One region of the Paenibacillus sp. FSL L8-0641 genome, then DNA from elsewhere that is predicted to be linked to it. Evidence: riboswitches for the same ligand, from Rfam matches in the RefSeq annotation. Region 1 holds a riboswitch; the other holds the start of a gene.

Region 1 (7,860 bases):
TAAGCAGAAATACCAGCGGCAAAACAAATGCGCGTGCCTTATTCAAGAAATGGCTGTGGTCCGCGTGAATGTGTTGCTTTTTTTTAAACATTTGGATTCCTCCGGTTTTGAGCAAGTCTTGTACCATTCTATGTCCAAGCTGTTCAAAGTATGTCCACCTTTATAACAGAAAATTCCTTTACAGGACTAGCCATTAGCTGCTCCTTTTTCGCTTTCTTTCTACACAAACCAAGCAACATGCCCTCCTGAGCACATATATATTAGTTACTAAACGTTAAATATGGATCGAGGGGTTATAACATGCAGCGACTACAGTTTGAAATGATTTTAAGATCGCGGATTGTAGAGTCCGCAGAAGCATTGCATCGAAGCGGTGTATCCTTTGCCACTTTTGCTACCGCACGTTGCAACCCGCAATTTTGGAATTTAACGGAAAAAGGTGGCTTTCAGATCAAAGCAGGTGTCACACCAGCCCAAGGCATCAGAGATATCTTTTTAAACGGTCATCAATACGCTTTTGAATGTGCAACAGCTATGGTTATTGTGCTGTACAATGGAGTGCTGGATTCCATTCTGGAAAGTGAGTTTAATCGGATTTTTGCAGATATGCTGCTGTATGACTGGCACTATGACAGCGACCTCAGGCTCATACAGCAGGAAGGAAGTCATAAAGCGGCTCCTGGCGATATTCTGTATTTCAACAATCCGGATGTGTCGTCTGAAACATTAGAATGGAAAGGAGAAAATGTCGTTAAGCTGAAGGAAGACTTGTTTTATGGACATGGGATTGGCATCTTGCCGGCGAAAGGTATTATCGATTCCCTGAATCAACATCGTCGGCCTGATGCCACGGTATCCGCTTATTTGACGAATGAAGTGATCTATCCGGACTTCATCTACCTATCGCAGTTTGCTACCGAAGGAAATCGAAAAAATGAAATCTCGCTGCATACTTTATATCAACAGGAATACAGTCACCATATACATGCTTTCATTGGGGGAAGGCAGTATATTCGGGGATAGGCCCAAGTACAAGCAGAAAAGAAGGTATTCCTTAGCCTATACTCGGCTTTGGGATACCTTCCTGAGAGAATGCTTTTAATTTCAATAACTTTTACAAGTAAGCCGGGCCAGAATTACTGTGATCCGTAGCAACATCTACAGGTACCTGTGGGGGGGGAGTCTGCAAGTCGCCGCCTGAATTCCGGAAGATAGACTGAACCTTATCAATCAGGTATGGCGTGGAGTCAATGAGCTTCTCAATCAGATGCGTTTGATTGTCCAATGGAACGATTTGTGCCCCCTGTTTGCCAACAACCAGAAAAGCAATGGGATGAATAGATACACCACCACCGCTACCGCCTCCAAAAGGATGCCCTTCCTTCCCGCTATGATTACCCGACGCCGAGGAAGTATGAAGTGCCTCTTCGTCTACGTTAAAATCACTTCCCCCGGCAGCGAAACCAAATCCCACCTTACTGATTGGCAAAATAACAGAACCATCGGGTGTTTCCACTGCGTCTCCTACAATCGTATTCACGTCTACCATGGCTTTGATGTTTTCCATTGCGGTTTGCATGAGCCCTTGAATCGGGTGATCTGACATGATTTATTCCTCCTCTGCTTATCTCAAGCGTAGACTGCCTTTTCTTTCGCTATTGTGCGCAGGGGTTCAAGGAAATATGTATGTCATTCGATAGTTCAGAAAGGATTGAGTCTCACCTCTCTCCACTGTTTACCATTCATTGTTAGCTTGATGATCCGCCGCATTTTTTTTGAAAAAAACCCGTTTCCATGCCTCCGGTCCACCCGGAACGCGCCATATGCGGTAAGATAAGATGAGCATGGAGAACATTAAATAGCCGAGCGATACGTTTGCTTCACAGTTCAAAGTGGTGGTAAAACGCAAGCGATCCACCCAATAGGGCACAACATACAGCTTAGGGGTACAATCCATGCGTACAAAGCTTGAAGCATAACCGATCAAGGTTGTTTTTAATCCCCACAAAATACCAGTTGAGGTAGCTGTATATGCCGCGTCAGCAAGACTAATGTTGGTAGACCATTCCATTTTGGACATCGTCACATGTGCCAATGTATGTCGCAACCATTTATTAAAGGATTTCGTTCCCTTGAGCAAAACCCGTATATCATGTATAAATTGCTTGATTTTTACTGTATCAATATTACCGCTATCCACGGAAGCATCCGTTTTATGTATGTTTTTGTTGCGATCTAGCCGATAGAGAAGCCCCTTTTTCAACCCTGTTATGAGAATGGCCGGCACATCGTAATTCATTTTTATCATCCCGTATAGAAATCTGATCTCTAGATGCGCCCGATCATCATTGTCATGTTTGGCAATATTCAGCTTCAAACGAATACGAGAGAGCAGAACTGCCAGTACAAGTAATATAACGACGATGATGGCGATACTGATCCATTTCCACACTGGCGTGTCCTCCCTACCTTTTTGCTATAGAATATCATGGCAAAAATAGTATGACCGTTCGCCGGAAAATCATGCATCTTAAAATACCAACAGCCAGCCCCCAACGATATGAGGACTGGCTGTCTGTTTGAACTTTTACATAAGTGAACCGCAAGATCCGGAGCAACTTTATTGGGATTCAAGATCTAGATCGTTGGCCGCAGGCTGGCTACTCTCCAGACGCTCGAACAATAATTGAGTCTCTTCCTCCAAATTGTCCGAATTCTCGAACAGCTCCGGTTGCGGTAGATCTGCCAGAGAGCCCAGACCGAAATAATCCAAAAATGATTTCGTCGTTCCGTACAATATCGGCCGTCCGATGGCTTCAGCTCGACCTTTCTCTTCAATGAGCTCCTTGTTGACCAGTGTATGTATGGCCCGCTCGGATTTAACCCCCCGAATCTCTTCGATTTCAACTCTTGTAATGGGCTGGCGGTAGGCCACAATGGCCAGCGTCTCCAAAGCAGCTTGAGACAGTGACGCACGTGCCGGAGAGTATGCGAGCTTTTCAAAGTAAGGTGCATGTTCGGATAAAGTTGCAAGCTGATAATGACCGGCAATACGGACAAGTTGCAGGCCTCTTCCCCCCTGCTCCATGTCCTGCTTCATATCTTCCAGGCACTGTTCAACCAGCTCTTGCTGCTGCTCTACAATGTCGGCGATCTGCTTGGTGGACAACCCTTCCTCTCCTGCTAGAAACAGCAGTCCCTCAATAATTGATTTCAGCTTCAGATAATCCATTAACCCGTAAATCCCCTCTCCACTCCATTACAATATCATCGAAAAGCTTCTCCTGATAACAGAAAATTTGCTTCATTTTCATCAGTTCAAGGATAGCCAAAAAGGTCACAACCACTTCATGCCGATACATATCCTCATGCATCAGCTTGGAGAACAGCAGCCGTCCTCCATTCCCCACCATCTCTAAAGCCCCGATAACTTGCCGGATACGGTCCTTGACTGAAATTTCGTCCCGATGAACACGGGTTACCGTCGTACGTCGTTCTGCTTTGCGCAAAGCACGCTGAAAGGCTGCGACCAAATCGCTTGCATGCAGCCCATGCACCGGATTTACGGGTTCAGTGGGCAGGAATGCACTCAGATCTTCTGGCTCTTTGCCATAAATTAGACTCCGCTCCCACTCACGTTCACTTAGATGGCGAGCAATCCCTTTATATTTACGATACTCCACCAGCTTGCGGACCAGTTCCTCACGTGGATCATAATCCTCTTCCTCATAAAAATCCAAATCGTCATATTCCATCACAGGTGGCTTGGGAAGCAACAATTTACTCTTAATGGATAAGAGCGTCGCCGCCATCACCAGAAACTCGCTCGTAATGTCCAGTTCCAGCTCCTGCATACTGTGCAAAAAAGCCATATACTGATCAGTAATATCGCTAATCGGGATATCCTGAATGTCGATTTCGGCTTTATCAATCAGATGCAACAGTAGATCCAGCGGACCCTCGAATGTTTCCAGCTTGTAGTTTACGACTGTCAATGTGCTTCCCCCTGCCTTACTCCAATCATCATTCAACAATACCTTTCCCTATAGCACTTATGCTCTGCGTTATCAATCCCTCTTTCTGTAGTATATACGTCATCGCCTTGCTTAACAATCCAATCCCTTTTTTCCCCTTGCAGTTTATACCGTTCTATTCAGCTATTCCTATCATTAAAATTGCTTGCTGAGATTGGCCATTTCAATCGCAGCCAGTGCTGAATCCCAACCTTTATTACCAGCCTTCGTACCTGCTCGTTCAATAGCCTGTTCAATGTTTTCTGTAGTCACTACCCCAAAAATAACAGGTACTCCCGTTTTTAGGCTGCTCGCTGCCACACCCTTGGCCACTTCATTGCAGACGATATCATAATGTGAAGTAGAACCACGGATGACCGTACCCAGCGTAATTACGGCATCATATTTGCCGCTTGCAGCCATTTTTTGCGCAATTAGTGAAATTTCAAATGCACCCGGAACCCAGGCTACATCAATTTCATCTTCCTGTGCACCATGTCGTTGAAGTGCGTCAATTGCACCGCTTAACAGCTTGCTCGTAATAAACTCATTAAATCTGCCCACCACAATACCATATTTTAAACCGTTCGATACAAGATTACCTTCTAGAAAACGTGCCATAATTAATCAACCTCTCTTAATTTAAATTATTTACAATGACAAACGACGACGGTAGTCCACCAAATCCTGAATACTGATCAGCTTCAATTGATGTCGCTTGGCGACCAATGCCAGATCAGGCAGGCGGGCCATTGAGCCATCTTCCTTTATAATTTCACAAATGACTCCAGCAGGCTTGAAGCCACTGAGTCGAGCCAGATCAACAGTCGCCTCCGTGTGACCAGCACGCTGCAAGACACCCCCATCGCGAGCAATCAGCGGGAACATGTGACCAGGCTTGCGGAAATCACTTCCTGTGACTGCTTCGTCTGCCAAGGCGCGTACAGTCAAGGAACGCTCGGCCGCTGAAATCCCCGTTGTTGTCTCCATATGATCTACCGATACCGTAAAGGCAGTACCGTGGAAATCTGTATTTTGCTCTACCATAGGATGCAATTCCAAGGCCTCGGCTCTTTGTCGTGTGATCGGCACACAGACCAACCCGCGACCTTCTGTAATCATGAAATTAATGACCTCAGGCGACGCTTTTTCAGCCAAAGCGATAAAATCGCCTTCATTTTCGCGCTGTTCATCATCCACTACAATGACGACCTTACCGTTTTTTAAGTCCTCCAACGCTTCTTCGATGGAATCCAAACGAATCTCTTCGCCATGTTCCAACTCGCCATGCTCTATGACGTTTGCCATTGCACTTGTTTGGCTACCTCTATCCATAACACTTTCCTCCTTATGTCTTGTGCCACGAATGCTCCTAAACAGGCTTACCATTCAATATCAGGCAAAACCGTGTTTCGCCAAATAGTCCAAACTGAGAGGAGCTTCTTCTACTCTCTCCGCCTCCGTTGCACCTCTGTAATTTAAAAGCTGTTCTACATATTTGCCCAAAATATCGCATTCGATATTGACGGTATCCCCCTCACGTTTGGCTTGTAAGGCCGTTTCGGATAAGGTGTGGGGAATAATGGATACGGCAAAGGTATCTCCCGTACGCTGTGCGACTGTGAGGCTTATACCATCAATTGTGATTGACCCTTTGAGAAGAATATATTTAAATAATGTTTGATTTTTAGGCTCAATTTCGAACACCACTGCATTCTGGTCTGATGTCACCCCGCGAATCGTTCCCGTCCCGTCCACATGTCCTTGCACGATATGTCCTCCGAACCTTCCACTCGCCGCCATCGCTCGCTCCAGATTGACTCGGCTGCCGGATCTCAACTCTTTCAGATTAGTGCTACGAAAGGTTTCCGGCATCACATCAACCTTAAAGTCTTTCGTACCGATCTGTATCGCCGTCAGGCAAACGCCATTCACTGAGACACTGTCTCCTATTTTTAAATCGCCCAACACCACGGAACCCGAAATCCCCAGCACCATCGCTTCACCGCTTTTGGAAATGGTTTGAATACGACCCACTTCCTCGACCAATCCGGTAAACATGCCTTCACTCCTTTCCACTACATCTCAGTTTATCCCTAATTCATCAGCTATAAGCGCAAAAAACCCCCAGTTCGGATTCAATCCGTCATGGGGGTGATGAGAGTCACATTTGTAGTATACAAGCGCAGTTCATTTGCATCTTAAGACGACATGAAATCATAGGTTTGCCAATAGAAAGCATGACTGAGTATACAACCAAATACGCTCAGAACACCCATCAAAAAGAAAGCTTAAGCAAGCTATCGCCCGATGCTGTCCTACAACGAAATAAGCCGTACGCACAATTGGGTATGCTAAAAATCGGCACATGTCACGTCATGCACATGCGCTTCGTATCCTTCTCCCATCCAGACTATACTGTCGGTCCCGGATTTGCACCAGGTCCACCTTCTGCTGATCATTCAGCATCCGGGTCACGGACTAAGCCATGCTGTTTCTCACAAAAACGATCCACAAACATGTCATCACCGCCGGTGGGGAATTTCGCCCCGCCCCGAAGGATCTTGCTCTTATTTAATTGAATTAACATTAAACTTGTTACGTATATTAGCACCGACTTCTAAAAAAAGCAAGTTATCAAATAGAAGCTCCTGCTTTGGTTTTGACATATTGGTTGGAGAGTTCTTCAAACCAGGTTTTATCGTTCATATGAAGCGCCAAGTCAATCAGATCGGCCAGTTCCTCGACTCCCAGCTCTGTTGCATGATCAAAGGTAATTACGGCTGAAGCAACCGGTCCTCGCCCTTCCTCAGAACATGCTTCATAATCCAGTCGTACATCAACATGTCCGTCAATAAACTCACATTTTAGAAAATAAATAATTTCGCACATTAAAATGGGGCGTACTTGTGTTTCTAACACGCAATCCATCACCTTGGCAGAATAATGCTGGTTCGTCAGCGTAAATTTGTGTTCTGTCGCTGCCAGCGAGGTCCGTCCAAAATCATCCGTAAACTTGAGTTCCACTGGCTTGATGTTCATAACCTTAGGGATTTGCTTCTTTATAATTTCGATTATTTCAACTGTATTCAGCTTAATCATTACCTGCACCTCATTGCATCTTAAAATTCAGAAGAAAACTTTTTAACGTGCCTCTTATAGGCCTCCACTCCTATATCGGAAATCATTACCTGTTTTTTTATGCTTCAACCCATAAACGACAAAAAAGATTCTTTGCGCAAAAAGCGCAAAGAATCTTGATCGAGCCACTACAGTAACAGCGGCTAACAATGTTAATCGATGATTATGCAAAAAACAGGATTATAGCTCTGAAATTTCATGTTTCTTTTTCAGGATAGTCCAGCGACGCTCAATCTCCTGTTCAAAGGTCGCCAGCGTAGCCTCCTCCTTAATAAGATGCTTCGTTTTACCCATTAATTTCAGCCATTCAGCAGCTGGAATTCGTTTTCCTTTGTCCTCCGGATTGTACGTAATCGTCGTACTGCCTTGCTCTATTTCGTACAAAGGAAAGAAACAGGACTCGACTGCGGCGCCCACAATGCTGGTACCCAGTCTGTCTTCGGATTTCCAATTCAGCGGACAGGCGCACAGGATTTTACCATAGGCCGTACCCACGTTGTTTGCATACCATTGAGCCTTGGCTGCTTTACGCAGCATATCCTGCGGATGACTTTCAGCAGCGGTAAAAGCATACGGAATGTTACAAGCAGCCATGATTTGCACGGTATCCTTGTGATGCCCTTGCTTTCCTTTTTGCATTTTACCTACACCCGACGTACTGGTCATGTGACCGAGCGGAGTGGAGTAAGATTGCTGTGAACCTGTA
Region 2 (7,860 bases), 1.7 Mb from region 1:
TGATTACGAATTTACTCAAGCCGACATCGGGTGAAATTGAATTATTCGGTGAAAAACTAACGCCAAAATCGTATCATCTGCTCGGACGGATGGGTTCGATTATTGAATACCCGATTTTTTATGACAGGCTGACGGCGCAGCAAAATCTCGAACTTCATTGTGAATACATGGGCTACTATAATAAGCAGGCTGTCCGGGATGCCCTAGAATTAGTGAACTTGCAGAATGCTGGTGACAAGTCGGTAAAAGACTTTTCACTGGGAATGAAACAGCGCCTCGGGATTGCCCGCGCTATTGCGACTAAGCCAGAGCTACTCATTTTGGATGAACCGATTAATGGTCTGGACCCAGTGGGGATCAAGGAAATCCGCCAATTATTCCACATGCTATGCAAGGAATATGGGATGACTCTGCTCGTGTCCAGTCATATTTTAGCGGAAATAGAGCAGATTGCGGATACGGTAGGCGTGATTAATCACGGAAGGCTGATTGAGGAAGTGTCGATGGAGCAGGTGCGGGAAACCAATACGGAATACATTGAATTTACGACCAACGATTGTAAAAAGGCGGCCTACGTCCTCTCCCATCATCTGAATCTGAATAATATAAGGGTGCTCAATGAACAGAGTATACGTATTTACGATTCAAATGTACCGCAGAAACAAATTACAAAGACGCTCATTTTAAATGATATAGAAGTGGATTCCATTCATCAGAAAAGCAGTACGCTGGAAGACTACTTTTTGCGGCTGTTAAACGGAGGTGATCTTCATGCTTAAATTGATGCAATTGGAGCTGAAAAAATTTCATCTGGCGGGTTATATCCGTTCAGCACTGATCGCCAATGCATGCATTCTTGGGCTGCTCTGTATCATCGCGCTGGACGGCCAAAGTACAGGAATACCCGAATTTACACAGTACACTCAGCTTCTCGATCTCATGGACATGCTGGTCAGAGCCACATTTATTGTGTTTGCCTCCGTTCTCCTGTGCCGCTTTATCGTAGGGGAATTTAAGTCCAAATCGATTACGATCCTGTTCATGTATCCGATTCACCGTCAAAAGCTGATGATCGCCAAGCTCTTGGTTGTGCTGCTGTTTACCTTCTTATCTATTATTATTTCGGAAATAATCATTACGGCTGCTATTCATCTGCTCAACCAGTTTGTCTTGATTGTGCCCGATAACCTTACTCTTTCGATACTGGGTCAACAATCAGCACGGACGCTGATCAATGCCGTTGCTGCCAGCTTTATGGGACTGGTTCCGCTGTATATGGGGATGCGAAGATACTCTGTACCCACCACCATTGTGACCTCAATCCTGATTGTAGCATTGCTTTTCTCCAATAATAACGGCGCTACACTTAGCTCCATAGCCCCCGTGCAAATAGGCTTCTCTATACTGGGAATGCTGGTGGCTTATGCGGCGATTCGACGCATTGAGTATAAGGATATTACTTCATAGTATGTAACTTAGTAAAACGCTTTCGAAAAATAGATGAAAATCATTGTTAGATATACACACATTTTTCACTGGACTTCATTCTAAAACAGGTATATCCTATAGGAGAAATTAAAAAACGGAATAAGGATCTTCGGGGTAGGGTGAGATTCCCAACCGGCGGTATGGCTCATGGAGCTAAGCCCGCGACTCTGTATCTGGCAACAGGATACGGACTGATTTGGTGAGATGCCAAAGCCGACGGTAAAGTCCGGATGGAAGAAGATCGAAATATCAACATGCCGCGAAGTGGATGAATGCTGCGTTATGGGTTTTGCAGTTGCAGTAACTTCATTTAACTTGCATAAAGCGGCAAGTTTATTTGATCAACCCCCGTCTTGCATGGCCTTTCGCCATGGACGGGGGTTTTTGTGCCACCGGTCCTGTATTCGCAAGGAGCTAATTGAGTATGAGTCAATCTTCTACTGTACTAACATCTAAAGGTTTTGATCATAGCTCCCACATGAAAAGCGGTTTTTGGTTAGTCGCAATTGGAGCCGCCTTGTGGGGCGCTGATCCGCTGTTTCGTATTATTTTGCTAAAATCATTTACTTCAACACAAATTGTACTAATGGAGCATGTGCTGCTCTTCCTCGCTCTGACACCGATGCTGTGGAAGCATCGTGAGGAACTCAAAGCGGTACGGCTTCGTCAAGTTTTCGCTATTTTGTTCGTCTCGTGGGGCGGCTCGGCTCTGGCCAGCGTGATTTTTACCATGGCGCTCAGCAACGGTGATCTGAATGCTGTACTCTTACTCCAGAAGCTTCAACCATTGGTCGCTATTATTCTGGCCCGCGTTATATTGAAGGAAATGCTGCCGCGTCATTTTGGATTATTAATTGTCGTCGCTCTGTTCGGGACGTATCTTCTGACCTTCGGTTGGTCGCTCCCCTTCGGGCATGTTCGTGATTTTGTCCAGGTCGGTAGTCTACTTGCACTGGGTGCAGCGGTTCTGTGGGGCGGTTCGACAGTCATGGGAAGCTACTTGCTTCGTTCAATGAAATATGAAACGGTAACCTCCCTCCGCTTCATGGTGGCGCTTCCTCTGCTAATTGTCCTCACCTCTGTAGAGCATGCGCCATGGAATATGCCTGCCGGTACATGGGCAGGCGCAGCTGTGATTATCAACTTGCTATTGCAGGCATTGCTTCCGGGTCTTCTTAGCTTATTGCTGTATTACAAAGGCTTAAGTACGACCAAAGCGTCTTATGCTACGATGGCAGAATTGAGCTTTCCCATGGTGGGTGTCGTGATTAATTGGATCGCATTTCAGCAAATCGTTACTGTAGCGCAATTGACTGGTTTTATGCTCATCTGGATTACGCTCTTTATGATTTCACGTCAGCAAAAAAATTAACAGTTCAATGTCCCCTTCATGACTCACCCAAGCCAAATTGTGAAGATGCTTTTGCATCTCCGATTTGGCTTTTTATGTGTTCGCATTAATATTAATCATAGTTCTTTAGACCTGTTTTTCAAAAAAAGTGTCTAAAATATGCTACTATTTCTCGTTTCCCAATGATTACATCTATAAAATTCGTCGGTTTATGTCGAATAAAACAATGTAGTGATCATCAGACACAGAGGAGCAAGAACTATGACTAAAACAAAACAAACAGTTCCGTGGTGGAACAGGTTTCTCAAGCAGTTTTATTTAATGAGGACAAGATTAATAATATCTTTTTTAGCTGTGTTATTGATTCCGAGCGTACTTATCGGGTACTTTTCTTATCAGGGGGCTACGACACAACTCAGTCAGCAAATGGGCGGTTCCGTATACACGAATCTGTATCTGATCCGGAGCAATGTCAATCAGTATGTAGCGCCTATTATGAAAGACCTGGACGTGCTTACCACTGAAATCAATTCTGATTCCATTGGTACCAACCAAGAGACCCTTCAGAAAAAGTTAGATGTTATCGTCAAGGCTCACCCCGAGCTAGATGCAGCGCTTCTCGGCAATGAGAAGGGGCAATACATACGTTCGCCGAAAAAACAGGAGTCCGATTATGATCCCAGGGAGAGAAAATGGTACAAAAACGCGATGCTGGAAAAGGGTAAAGTATTCGTCGGTGTTCCAGTTGCCAGCGTCACGACAGGGAATTTAGTCGTTAATATATCGGGAACGCTGGAGGACGGTGAAGGAGCTGTTGCCCTGGCTTTGAACCTGGACAAAATGAGTGAAAGTCTGCAGTCTGTTAAGATTGGTGAGCGCGGAGGACTCATTATTGTTGATTCTGAACATAAAGTTGTATCTGGGACTGGAACAGCTTTCAACAAGACAGGCAAAAAAGCGGCTGACGCCATAGAAGGACTTCCCGAAGTGGCGACAACCGTCGAAAATGATACTCCTTCCATGTCGCAAATTCAATTTATGAATCGAGATATGCTGGCCTTTACACTTAAGGACCCTCTCACCGGTTGGAGCATTGTCGCACTGTCGGATCTGGAGGATTATAGTGATGCAGCCCAACCAATTCTGAAACAAAGCCTGATTGTGATTGTTATTTCCATACTTGCCGCGGCGATCATCATTGTGCTTATGGTCCGCTCATTCTTAATTCCGCTGCGCAAGCTGCAAGCAGGAACACGCATCGTCCGTGACGGAAATCTGACCGAACGTGTTAATCTATCCAGCAAGGATGAGTTCGGCGAACTGGCACAGAATTTTGACCAGATGACGCATTCCTTGCATACGATGGTCTCAGAGGTCAACCAAACCTCCTCCCGACTTGCTTCCTCTTCCCTGATAATCAAGGAAAGCACAGAGCAAACGACGGAGTCCGTACAACATGTAGCGGAAACGGTTATGGAATCCGCGGAAAATGCAGCCACCAGCGCCGAGGCATCCGAGCAGACCGCTAATGCCGTTGAAGAAATGGCGAAGGGTGTCAGCACCATTGCCGAATCGGCAAGCTCCATCGTGGATTCAGCAGGACAAACCGAGCATGATGTGGCTCAAGGCAGTCAAATGATCAGTAGTGTACGGACCCAAATGGACCGTATTCTGGAGGCTGTCAGCCAAACGGCTAGCCTAATGGATGAGCTATCCCAGCTCTCGGACGATGCGAAGCAGATGAATACGGCTATTGCCGCCATTGCCAAGCAAACCAATTTGTTGTCTCTGAACGCGTCTATTGAAGCTTCCAGAGCTGGCGAAGCCGGGCGTGGATTTGCCGTAGTCGCTATAGAGGTACGCAAGCTGTCTGAGCAATCCAAGGAAAGCGCGGATTCCATCAGTCAGATTATTACTCAGATGCTCGATTTGATTCAACGCTCTACCGCTACCATGAACGGTAATGTTCGTAACCAGGTAGGTGAAGGTATGCGTATTAGCCAAGATGCAGAAGGTGCATTTACGAATATTGAGCGCTCTACTTCTCATATCGTGGAACAAATTCAAAGTGTGTCCGCTGCTGCTGAACAAATCTCAGCCAGTACAGAGGAAGTCTCCGCCACTGTTACCCATTTGGCAAGCCTGTCTCGCAATTCGGCGGACAGCTCGCAGACAACATCTGCTGCTGCTCAGGAACAAATGGCAGCTATGGAGGAAATTGCCTCTTCGTCACAGGAGTTGTCCAACATGGCGCAGGATTTGCAACAGCTGGTTAAGCGATTTAAGATTTAACTTACTACTAACAAAAGCCTTCGTCCGTATACAAATTACGGGCGAAGGCTTTTTACATTTGAGTTCTTGATATGCTCTCTCTCTTGTTACTTATAGGGTCATCTGACCGGTTAAATGACGGCGTCTATCTCCTTCAGGGTCGTGCTCCATCTTAATATCCTGATGGAAAATAGCTGTAGTTCGCTCTTCTCTGTCGTACATCGGCCAAGCCCCCTCGGACAGCACTGGCTTCCCATCACGTGCAAAAGCAACCCATGCCTGCTGCATATCTTGAGCCAGCTTCTGCATCGAAGGTTGAATCTCTAATCCAAGCTTATCTAGCAGCTCCAGATTATCGAAAACAAACGCAATCTCTGCACCGTGAACCGCTTGTTCAAAGGTAGGATGCCCGGGCAATGTCCAATCAAAACGATACATCCATACAGGCGCATGCGCCGACTGTGCAACAGCAAGAGCCAACGCAGGACGCCAAAAAAATAGATCGGTCAACATTTGCGCCTGTCCCTCAATCGTAACCGGAAATGGTTCTATCAGGTCGCCGATGTCTGACATGCCCGTCATCATTTCCAATGCCTGTCTCGCTGTTGACTTGTTCATTAGATGGGATTCTTTTCGGATGAAATAGGCCCCCTCATGCAAGTTCGTTCCAATCAAAACGGAAACCTGCTTTGCTGAACCTTGCGCGATTGCAGACAGGGGTACATCTGGCAAGGTCACACCGTCCACAACGGGTTGATAGATCATCGCCATCCCTGGTCCGATGACTTCATGCGTCTTCGCCATCGCTAGCATCAGCGCATCTGTCGGTAGGCTAAACAACCTCTCTGGATGCTGAGTGTCCACACCCAGCTGCTGTAGATACACAGCCGTCACTTGCTCGGCCTGTGAAGTTGGCAATACCTGCGACGCACCGCTCTGCAAAATCGCACGCTGGAACAGTCCTTCAGCTGCTGGCATCGCCAATAAAGCGGCAATACTCATCGCGCCTGCTGATTCACCGAACACCGTCACTTCGTCCGGATTGCCGCCAAAGGCAGAGATGTGATCCCTAACCCATTTCAGCGCAGCGATCTGATCCAGTAGTCCCGCATTAGAGGTCAGGCCATCTCCCTTTGGAGTCAGATGCAAAAACCCTAACGGCCCCAATCGATAATTGATCGTAACAACCACAACATCGCCATTCTTCGCCATGCGTTCCCCGTCATATAAAGGTATAATCCCGGACCCCGTGACAAAGGCACCGCCATGAATCCACACCATCACTGGACGTCCCTTCTCAGGAGCCTTCGAAGCAGGTGTCCAAACGTTCAGGTATAAGCAATCCTCTGACTGCTTAGGCGGTTCCACCAGATTTCCAGTCATACTTTCAGCGGATGGCATAGGTTGCGGACAGATTGGCCCAAAACTCGTCGCAGCGCGCACACCCTCCCAAGACTCCAAAGGCTGGGGCGCGTGAAAACGTAGTTTTCCAATAGGAGGCTGTGCATATGGGATACCTTTCCATACATGATATCCATTTCCTGATTCCCCACGCAATTGACCTAGACGAGTATGTACTATAATACTCTCCATCATGAAGCCCCCTTTATTTCGTATGTTCAACACAACGGTATAATATCAATCTTTACATATCTCTATTATACCCTTTGCACACGGCCAAACCAAAAAATACCGGAAGCACTTTTGCGCTCCGGCATTTTTATAAACAAGATAGGGAAATAGCGATTAATCCCGAACTTCTTCTTTTGGAATCAGCTTGTAAATTTCTTCGCTTTCCATAGAGTCAATTAGTCGGTCTAGCCACTTGTAATAAGCGACGGCCTGCTTCATTTTCAAACGATCTTGCTGAAGAATCGCCTTAAATTCCTCGTACTCTTCACCCTGATTCATCAATTTGTCCAGCTCATCAATGGCTTTGCGCAGTACCAGTAAATTTGTTTCTACCGCTTTTCTCCATTTAATAGCGAAGAAGTCAGTGAAGGTTTGATGCCAGTCATATTCGACTTCATACAAGTCTTTGCGTGAGCCCTTGCTCCATACCTTATTTACCATTTTCAGATCCAATAATGTTCGAACTCCTGTACTCATGCTCGTTTTGCTCATTTCCATTTCACGGCCCATCTCGTCCAGCGTCATCGGTTTATCCGCAAAAAAAAGCAAACCGTATAAATGCCCCGCAGACAAAGTAATCCCATACAGGTCCATGTTTTTACCTATAGCTTCTATGACACGTTTGCGAATTTTTTGCAGCGAAGCCTGCTGCTCATCACCTAACTGGTACAAGCTCATGCTTGCAACCTCCTAATTTTAGAGCATTTTGCACAACCTAGTATGAACGATTTACCCGTAAAAGATTAGCTTTGACGCAATATATGAAATCTTTCAACAATAAATGAAATGTTTCAAAAGCAAAGCTTCTGTCTATATTACAACAGCATGGGTCGTTCAAAATCATAATTCGCAAAATTGCTAATGATAGTAAACTTTTTAAATTATGGATATACATAAATCTTTTTCTTATGGTTATATTTCATTGTCTATTTTAAAAAAAGCACTATCGGTTGTAAAGTTCCGAATGTTTGAGCATTCTATAGAACGAAGGAGCATATCGAAGGAAACTTTGTACAGTTTTTTCTGTACGTACTTTATGAACAGTTTTTTTGTTTGAAATGTAAGCAATGCTTCTGTTACAATTAATTTTGTCATTAACCGTTCAGGATGTTCAGAAT

The links. A riboswitch is a leader RNA that binds a small molecule or an ion and turns the genes downstream of it on or off. The one in region 1 is predicted to bind FMN.
Region 2: it holds a riboswitch for FMN, as region 1 does, so the genes downstream of both, MKY16_RS06605 (DMT family transporter) here and ribE (riboflavin synthase) in region 1, are expected to answer to the same signal.

Annotation. Positions count from the first base shown of each region.
Region 1 covers NZ_JBBOUW010000001.1:3,154,715-3,162,574, forward strand. The annotation lists gene MKY16_RS14075 (D-alanyl-D-alanine carboxypeptidase family protein) at 1-91, opposite strand, end outside; gene MKY16_RS14080 (hypothetical protein) at 301-1,023, shown strand; gene ytfJ (GerW family sporulation protein) at 1,115-1,606, opposite strand; gene MKY16_RS14090 (DUF2953 domain-containing protein) at 1,736-2,452, opposite strand; gene scpB (SMC-Scp complex subunit ScpB) at 2,621-3,232, opposite strand; gene MKY16_RS14100 (segregation and condensation protein A) at 3,201-3,995, opposite strand; gene ribH (6,7-dimethyl-8-ribityllumazine synthase) at 4,170-4,634, opposite strand; gene ribB (3,4-dihydroxy-2-butanone-4-phosphate synthase) at 4,665-5,348, opposite strand; gene ribE (riboflavin synthase) at 5,409-6,074, opposite strand; FMN riboswitch at 6,406-6,579, opposite strand; gene MKY16_RS14120 (IDEAL domain-containing protein) at 6,651-7,115, opposite strand; gene MKY16_RS14125 (thiamine pyrophosphate-dependent enzyme) at 7,335-7,860, opposite strand, start outside.
Region 2 covers NZ_JBBOUW010000001.1:1,462,247-1,470,106, reverse strand. The annotation lists gene MKY16_RS06615 (ABC transporter ATP-binding protein) at 1-779, shown strand, start outside; gene MKY16_RS06610 (ABC transporter permease) at 772-1,467, shown strand; FMN riboswitch at 1,590-1,734, shown strand; gene MKY16_RS06605 (DMT family transporter) at 1,913-2,860, shown strand; gene MKY16_RS06600 (methyl-accepting chemotaxis protein) at 3,101-5,131, shown strand; gene MKY16_RS06595 (carboxylesterase/lipase family protein) at 5,222-6,703, opposite strand; gene MKY16_RS06590 (GbsR/MarR family transcriptional regulator) at 6,857-7,420, opposite strand.